DNA from 2 places in the Priestia sp. AB genome. Region 2 is predicted to be linked to the other one. Evidence: riboswitches for the same ligand, from Rfam matches in the RefSeq annotation. Region 2 holds a riboswitch; the other holds the start of a gene.

Region 1 (4,733 bases), on a different contig from region 2:
CACTAAAGTCTGGGGAGTTCCGCTGTACAGCGGATTTATGTATGCTAGTGTAGCCAGCTACATGTGCCAAGTGTGGAGAAGGCTTGAATTAAAGCTTACGAATTGGCCTTCTACGTGGGTTGTCAGTATACTAAGTATGGCTATTTACCTTAATTTTTTCACACATCATTTTATTTACGACTTCCGCTGGTTTTTAAAACTTTTTACTTTACTTATTTTTTATCGAACTTTTGTATATTTTACGGTTAACAAACGTACATATCGCATGCCTTTAGTATTGTCTTTTGTACTGATTGGCTTTTTCATTTGGATCGCTGAAAATATCGCAACATTTTTCGGGGCATGGCAGTATCCAGATCAACAGCAGCAGTGGACAATGGTTCATATAAGTAAAATTAGCTCTTGGCTTCTTCTTGTGATTGTTAGTCTCTTGATTGTTGCTTTACTAAAGCATTTAAAAGAAAATCAAAACCAATTTAAACAAAGGGAGAAATCAAAAGAAACAAATGAAATATATGAAAGATAGAAACATAACTATGTTTATGTGCATACACGCTATTAATATGAAGTGCAGGATCTTTGGAGGCCTATATGCAAGAATATATTTTTTATCTTCCCTATTTTAAATCAGCGGGGAAGACCGTAGCAGTTACAAATGAAAATGGAGAAAACGTCGGACAGCTTAAGAGAGCGCATAAAAATATGTGGACTAAAAGTATTGATTTTTTAACTCGTGATGGACTTCCAGTTTTAGATTCTATTTCTTGGTTTCCTATCTTCTCCTGCGGCTTAAAGGTACATTTACAAGTTCAATGGGAAGGAAGAACGGTGCTTATTGATCACGTGGAAAAACACCGGTGGGTGACAAAAGAAAATGGAAAAACAGTGGGGTATCTATTAGGTAAAGGAATAATTAAAAACGAAGGGGAACAAGAAATTAGATGGTTAAATAACGTCTACATGTTAAGCAGTCATGAAGCCATAGAGGAAGCGTGTATTTTTAATCAAAAAAGAGAAAAAGTCACAGAGTTTAAATCAGACCTTTTTCATTTTAAAGAAGGCAAACACTCAATAAGAGTAATAGAAGAACTGCCGGTACCCATTTTTATCGCTTCTTACTATATAACTAATTTTATTATGTTATACATATAATCAGGCGCAGAGTGATTCTGCGCCTGATTTTTATATCATGATTTTACAAATATCATTTGTGAATTCAACGGGATCACTAATAGATAAGCCTTCAATTAAAAGAGCCTGGTTATATAATAGATTTGTATAAAGGTCTAATTTCGCTTTATCATTTTCAAGTGCTTCTTTTAAAGAAGCGAACACATCGTGATTTACGTTAATTTCTAGCACTTTTTCTGCTTTTACATGCTGATTATCAGGCATAGCACTTAAAATTTTCTCCATTTCAATCGTTACTTCACCATCAGCTGATAAGCACACGGGATGTGTTTTTAAACGTTTAGACGCGCGGACATCTCCTACTTTTCCCGCCAAAGCTTTCTTCATATAGTCAAATAGCTCTTTATTCTCTTTTTTCTCAGACTCATTGAGCTGTTCTTCTTCTGATTCAATCCCTAAGTCACTGCTTGAAACAGATTTAAATTCTTTTTCTTCATACGTCATTAACATTTTAATCGCAAATTCATCGATATCTTCTGTGAAATACAGAATTTCGTACCCTTTATCTGCAACCAATTCTGCTTGAGGAAGCTTTTCAATTCGGTCGTACGATTCACCTGATGCATAATAGATATACTTTTGATCCTCAGGCATGCGCGATACATACTCATCTAGTGTTACGAGCTTTTTCTCTGTAGAAGAATAGAATAAAAGCAGGTCTTTTAACACGTCTTTGTTGCTGCCAAAGTCACTGTAAACGCCGTACTTTAGCTGGCGGCCAAATGATTCATAAAACTTCTCGTACTTTTCACGTTCGTTTTTAAGCAAGCTTTTTAATTCATTTTTGATTTTCTTGCCGATGTTTTTGGCAATCAGCTGAAGCTGGCGGTCTTGCTGCAAAATTTCACGTGAAATATTAAGAGATAAATCTTCAGAATCTACCATACCTTTTACAAAGCTAAAGTAATCCGGAAGAAGATCTGCACATTTATTCATAATTAAGACGCCGTTTGAGTAGAGTTCAAGTCCTTTTTCAAATTCTTTTGAGTAGTAATCAAACGGACTATTTTCTGGAATAAATAAAATAGCATTGTAGCGAATCGTTCCATCCACGTTAATATGAAGGTGAGTGAGCGGTTTATCAAATCCATAGCGTTTTTCTGAATAAAACTGCTCATAGTCTTCTGAAGTCAATTCATTTTTATTTTTCTTCCAGATCGGTACCATACTGTTGATAACTTGTTCTTCTGTATAATCTTCTAGCTCGTTATCAGAACCTTTTTTAGGACGTTTTTCCGTTATGTCCATTTTAATCGGGTAGCGGATAAAGTCTGAATACTTTTTAATGATCTCTTTTAAATGATATTCTTCTAGATACTCATCATATGTTTCATCTTCTGTATTTTCTTTAATTTTTAAAATGATTTGAGTTCCAACTGTTTCTTTTTCGCACCGCTCGATTGTATAACCATCAGCACCAGTAGATTCCCATTTATAGGCTTTATCGCTGCCTAAAGCTTTACTAATCACCGTTACGACATCTGCTACCATAAACGCTGCGTAAAACCCAACGCCGAATTGGCCGATAATCGTGTGCCCGTCCTTTGTTTCATTTTCGTTTTTAAACGCAAGAGAACCGCTTCTCGCAATTGTGCCCAAGCTGCTTTCAAGCTCTTCTTGCGTCATGCCAATTCCAGTATCCGTAATGGTTAAGGTACGGTCAGTTTTATCTGGTGTTACTTTTATGTAGTAGCTTTCTTTGTTAAAATGCAAGGAGTCGTCTGTTAAAGCTTTGTAATAAATTTTATCGATTGCATCACTTGAATTTGATAAAAGTTCTCTCAAAAATACTTCTTTTTGAGAATAAATGGAATTAATCATCATCTCTAATAATCGCTTTGATTCGGCTTTGAATTCTTTTTTTGACATAAGAAGTTCTCCTTTCCAAATAGGGCTTATAAAATAATTAGCACTTGAGTTGATAGAGTGCTAATCACTCTTCTTATTTAACATGTATTGGGGTATTTGTCAATATATTAGGAGATTCACCAAAGAGATTAAAAATTAGACTGAAAAAAGCAAACTTTTAAAAAAAGGTTGAACGTTCTGAAAGAGTTTGCTAGAATATACTTAATTTCAAAGACTATATGTGACTGGCGAAACGCGGATAACCGTGAGGAAGCATATAGTGACGTAGCCGTTCGCCTGGGCAGAGGTAAGGGATTAATACATATCTCTTACCTCTTTCTGTTTAGGGGGAGAGGATATAGAAGTTATCAGACATGTAGGCTAAAAAACCAGACTTTTAAAAAAATTAAAAATGAAGTTCCTTTATCCAAAGGTAAAAACATGTAAAACTACGATGATAATCAGAGGAGAGTACAAAATGAGCACATTAACATTAGAAAAAGTACAAACAATCAAAACATTAAACAACATTGCACAAAAAGGTCTAAATGTTTTTAATCAAGAAGGTTATCAAATTGACAACGACAGCGAAAATCCAGATGCGATTGTCGTGCGTAGCTTTAACATGCACAGCATGGCGTTTGACCAAAATTTAAAAGCTATTGCACGAGCTGGAGCAGGGGTTAATAATATACCGGTGGACGCTTGCACGGAGCAAGGTATCGTTGTATTTAATACGCCAGGAGCTAATGCAAACGCAGTAAAAGAAATGGTTTTAACTACAATTATGGCTTCTTCTCGTAACTTATTTGCTGGAGTTGAATGGACAAAAGGATTAGATGGCCAAGGTGATCAAATTCCTAAATTAGTTGAAGCAGGTAAAAAACAGTTTGTTGGAAAAGAAATCAAAGGTAAAACGTTAGGCGTTATTGGTTTAGGTGCAATTGGTGCTCTTGTAGCAAACGATGCGCTTGATTTAGATATGGACGTAATTGGTTTTGATCCATTCATTTCTGTTAATACAGCTTGGAATTTGTCTCGCAACGTGCAGCGTGCAATGTCTCTAGAAGAACTATTTGCAGCATCTGACTATATTACGGTTCACGTTCCATTAACGGACGATACAAAAGGTGTTTTCAATAAAGAAACGTTTAGCATCATGAAACCGGATGTTCATATTTTGAACTTCTCACGCGGTGAGCTTGTAAACGAAGAAGATATGAAAGCTGCTCTTGAAAGTGGAAAAGTTGGACGATACATTACAGATTTCCCAAATCAAAATGTCTTGAACATGAAAAATGTTGTGCCAATTCCTCATCTAGGGGCATCAACTCAAGAATCAGAAGAAAACTGTGCGGTAATGGCAGCACGTCAGGTGAAAAATTTCTTAGAAACAGGAAACGTTAAAAACTCAGTGAACTTCCCGAATGCATCTCTTCCTTACACTGGGAAAAAACGCGTAGCTGCTTTCCATCACAACGTGCCGAATATGGTAGGACAACTTACGCAAGTATTCTCAAACTACAATTTAAACATCGCAGATATGGTGAACAGAAGCCGCGGTGAATATGCGTATACAATGATCGATATTGACAATCAAGTAAGTGACGAGATTGTGCCTGAGCTAGAAGAAAAAATCGGTCAAATTGAAGGAATTATTACAAGTCGTATTATCTAATTTGGTTCCCGTCATA
Region 2 (4,733 bases):
GGCCCACATGAATAAAGCTAAAGCAGATACGAGTGATGCTGTAATAAACCATGGAATGCCTTTAGGTCCTTGTGTTGGGATCGTTAATAGCTGAGGTGCATCCTTTGCAACATTGTCGATCATGTTGCCCCAGCTTCCAAAATGCATAATTGGCAGAGAAACAACCATAAATAACATAATCGCCCATACTAAAATATCTTTAATAATTGCCGTATATGTGGGACCTTTAATTCCGCTGAAAAAGGTATAAAGAGCCACAAGAAAGAATGAAAGAATAACGACTGCTTTTACGTTAATGTAGCCAGTTCCTGCAACGCGAAGAGTATCTTGAATACCGCTAAGCTGAAGATCAATATATGGAATGAGCATCAATACACCTACTATGGCAATTAAAGAGGAGAGAAATTTACTGCTAAAACGTTCTCTGGCATAATCAGCAAGCGTAGTAAGTTTGTGCTTTTTAGCAACAGTCCAAAGCTTTGGAAGAAAAAAGTATGAAATTAAAAAGGCTAAAACAGAGTAAGGAATGGCAAAAAATGCGATGCTTCCTCCCTGATAAGCTGTACTTGTAAGACCTAGGAATGTATAAGCAGTATATAAATCTGCTCCTACTAAAAGCCAGACGAGCAGGCTTCCAAAACGTCTTCCACCTACAGCCCACTCTTCAACTGAGCTTCTAGATGATTTGTCACGTCCCGCTATAAAGCCAATTGCGATAACAACAAGAACAATTGCTGATGTGATTAAAAGTGCGGTTAAATTTCCTTGCATTATTCAATGTCCCCCCAAGATTTTTGTAAACGATAAATGATAAATGTACACACAGGCGTTAAGAAGACCCATAAAAATAACCATAAATGCAAAAGAGGTAATCCAAAAATAATTGGATGAATGTTATTTACAAAAGGTAAAAAAGCGAATTGAGCAATAAATGGAATGATGAATAAAATAAAAATTATGAATTTTCTGTTCAATTTTACTCCTCCTACTAAAAATTTATCTAACAATGTTCACTATGATAGCAAGTCTGACATGGTAAAGCAATGAGTTTTTTGAAAATTTCGTTATAATCTATGAAAATTTTTTTAGAAAAACAAAAAAGAGCTTGTGATGAGAGTATATTTGAAATAATTATGAAAGAAAAAAAGGGGAATAATCTAAGCGAAGTTGCTCTTGAAGTAAAAAGAGAACGGAAAAGAAGAAATTTAGTTTTGACCGGGAAGTTTTTGTTATTTCGCTGAGATAAAGTATATTGCTATTGCATCATAAGAAAAGAATTTGTATGTTCAAATAGAGATTCATGGAAAGAATAAAACAGAGCAAATAAAAAAACTAGACAATAAGTGCTTGTCTAGTTCCACCACTCTGTCAATGGTCCTTTGTCGCCATAAACAGGATCTGTTGTAGGAATAGGTACTTGTGCAATTTCATCAAATACGTGAGGGCGATCAGTTTGTTTTCCTGTTCGTAAATTGTAATCCATGCCCTCTGGATAAGCTCCAACCACTTTAAAATCAGCAGTTGACTGCAGACGCATATGCCCTGTTCCTGCAGGAAGTACGAGCACATCACCAGCATGCACCACGATATTTTCCCCCATATGTCCACCTAGTTTTAAACGTGCAGATCCGCTAATTACACCTAGTGCTTCATGGGAATTGCTGTGGTAATGGTGAAAATCATGTATACCGCCTACCCAGCTGTTTTTCCAGTTGTGAGAATTGAAAATGCTCTCCACTTTCTCTTTCTTACTAATAAATACGTGTTCATACAACAAAACTGGAAGACGAGGGTGATTTGGAATGGTTCCGTCGTCATCAAAATAAAGAACTTTTACATTTGCATAATTCATAAGCATCCCTCTAACAATCTTTTTTCGTAATTTTCCCTGTTTTGTGCTTGCGTAAACAGAGAAGTTTGCTCGAAGTACTTCATTTGTTGCGAAGTGCATGATATGTAGGTTTTAACGTTTTCCTAAAAGGAGTCTCCCACTTCAAGCGTAGCTAAGTGGTGGGCAGTTCACTTTAGTATCTTTTCTTCATATTGTATATAAGTAAAGGGTCTAGTGCAAGAATTCTATGGATATATAGCTGTTAATTCTTATTATGTAAATGAATATTATATATTAGTATAATTTTCAGAAGATAATCTGCTCGTGGAGTAAAAGAATCAAACAACAAGAAAAGTTAGGATTTTAGTTCTTTTTATAATTAAAAAGAGATTTTTAGAAGGTTAATTCGGAATTTTACAAATAATTTATTATTTTTAGAAAAGTAATGTAAACATTTTGTATATTGAGTAATAGTAATGAATGTTATATACTGATAAAAAATATATTCCTATATGTGACTGGCGCAACATGGATGACCATGGGGGAGCATATAGCGTATAAGCCGCGCGCCTGGGCAAACACTTGAGAAAATTCGGCAAGTGTTTTTTTTATTTTCCTAGGGAAGAGGAGTAGATTTGGATGAGCAATATGCAAAGGAAGATGGGAACATTTGCTTTAACCATGACAGGCATAGGTTCGATTATCGGTTCAGGGTGGCTGTTTGGAGCATGGAAAGCAGCTCAAATTGCGGGACCCGCGGCTATTTTTTCATGGGTTATTGGAATGGTGGTTATTTTGACCATTGCCCTATCATATGCTGAACTGGGCGCGATGTTTCCACAAGCAGGGGGGATGGTTAAATATCCTCAGTATTCACACGGATCATTTATTGGTTTTTTGGCTGCTTGGGCTAACTGGATTTCAATCGCTTCAACGATAACAGTGGAGGCTATTGCATCTGTGCAATATATGAGTACTTGGCCGTGGAAGTGGGCTCGCTGGACTCATGAATTGGTAGACAATGGAATTTTAACGTCCAAGGGGTTGGCAGTTGCGTCTTTGTTATTATTCGTTTACTTTTTTGTGAACTATTGGACGGTAAATCTCTTTGCTAAAGCAAACTCATTTATTACGATTGTTAAATTAATTATTCCTGGTTTAACGGCAGGGGCTTTATTTTTTGCTGGTTTTCATAGTGGAAACTTTTCAAGTGAGCATGGGGTTGCCCCTTATGGATGGGCCAGTGTTTTAACGGCAGTGGCAACATCAGGTATTGTGTTTGCATTTAATGGGTTTCAAAGTCCTGTAAATATGGCAGGAGAAGCAAAATCACCTAATAAATCGATTCCGATAGCTGTAATTGGTTCAATTTTTATTGCAGGAATTGTATACATTATATTGCAAATTGTCTTTATCGGAGCAGTAAGTCCGTCATCAATTGCTGATGGATGGAATCATTTGAATTTTAATTCTCCTTTTGCTGATTTAGCGATTGCGCTTGGAATTAACTGGCTAACAATTGTGTTATACGCAGACGCATTTGTTTCTCCTTCCGGCACAGGTGCTACATATACGGCAACTACTTCTAGAATGTTATACGGGATGCAGCGAAATGGATACTTGCCAAAGATATTTGGTACTCTTCATCCACTTTACAATGTCCCGCGCCCAGCTATGTGGCTAAATTTAGCAGCTTGCTTCTTGTTTCTCTTTTTATTTAGAGGATGGGGTGTCTTAGCAGAAGTGATCTCAGTAGCGACGCTTATCTCTTATATTATGGGTCCTGTAGCGCTTATAACATTAAGAAAAACGGCTTCACACTTTTACCGTCCATTTTATTTAAAAGGGGCATCAGTTATTGCGCCATGCGGCTTCGTTTTTGCTTCCTTGACTCTTTACTGGGCAAGGTGGCCACTTACAGGTGAAGTGATCTTTATTATGGCAATTGGCCTGCCTGTTTATTTTTATTACCAAGCGAAAAATAAATGGGTGGGCTTTAAAAAAGAATTTTTAACCGGGGCTTGGATGCTTATCTATTTAGCGTGCATGATTTTTATTTCCTACATAGGAAGCGAAAAATTCGGAGGCAAAAATATTTTGCCTTTCGGATGGGATATGCTAGTGATTACTTGCGTATCATTAGCTTTTTATTACTGGGGAATTAAAAGTGGAAAATCTAACCGATATATGAAAGAAGCTGAACAAATCAATCAAGAAAATTTTAAATCTAAATAAAAAAACACGAGCCCGTGCTCGTGTTTTTTTATTTAGATGAGTGGAGAATTTAGACTTAGTTTTTATCAAAATATTGTAAAAAATATAGATTTTAAGGTTTAAGTATTTATACAGAGGGAACCTTTATTTGGGATAAAGTTCCAAAAAAACAAAATAAAGGGGATTAGGCAGCTGTGAAAAAAATGAATGTTTTGGCTTTAGCTTTTGTACTTATGCTAGTATTAGCGGCTTGCAACAATTCTAAGGAAACGGGAGGATCCACGTCGGCTAAAAATAAGGCGATTGAAGCATCCATTGACAGCGCTTCTTACATTTTAGTAGATAGTGATGAAGGAGCTACAAGTGAAGAAAAAGGGCTGTTGAAAGTTGATTTAAAAGTGAAAAATGTCTCCAAAAACAGTATATCTTTATCGGATTACGACGGTGTGTATTTATACGAAGGAGATGAACAGCTGTCTCCAAAAACGGGAGTGAACAGTCGTGAGCTTGGACTAGAAAGCAGTGCATCTGACAAGATTGGCGCTGGAAAACAAAAAAAATTAACGTTTGTCTTTGAAGTCAAAAAAGATAAAAAGTACAAAATTGGGCTTCAGCCAAAATCATCTGATTATGATGAAGAAATTGACGAAGTGACATTAACACTCGATACGAAAAAATACGCGAAAAG

What was found. A riboswitch is a leader RNA that binds a small molecule or an ion and turns the genes downstream of it on or off. The one in region 2 is predicted to bind ZMP and ZTP.
Region 1: linked by a shared signal. The riboswitch ahead of POF52_RS09830 (phosphoglycerate dehydrogenase) and the one ahead of POF52_RS17080 (APC family permease) in region 2 are both predicted to bind ZMP and ZTP.

What each region holds. Positions count from the first base shown of each region.
Region 1 covers NZ_JAQMYN010000003.1:32,021-36,753, reverse strand. Annotated here, with positions in the region: gene POF52_RS09845 (DUF817 domain-containing protein) at 1-526, shown strand, start outside; gene POF52_RS09840 (tubby C-terminal domain-like protein) at 592-1,152, shown strand; gene htpG (molecular chaperone HtpG) at 1,183-3,060, opposite strand; ZMP/ZTP riboswitch at 3,271-3,349, shown strand; gene POF52_RS09830 (phosphoglycerate dehydrogenase) at 3,518-4,717, shown strand.
Region 2 covers NZ_JAQMYN010000005.1:193,057-197,789, forward strand. Annotated here, with positions in the region: gene POF52_RS17065 (sodium:solute symporter family protein) at 1-771, opposite strand, end outside; gene POF52_RS17070 (DUF3311 domain-containing protein) at 771-974, opposite strand; gene POF52_RS17075 (cupin domain-containing protein) at 1,352-1,951, opposite strand; ZMP/ZTP riboswitch at 2,336-2,414, shown strand; gene POF52_RS17080 (APC family permease) at 2,471-4,066, shown strand; gene POF52_RS17085 (DUF5105 domain-containing protein) at 4,249-4,733, shown strand, end outside.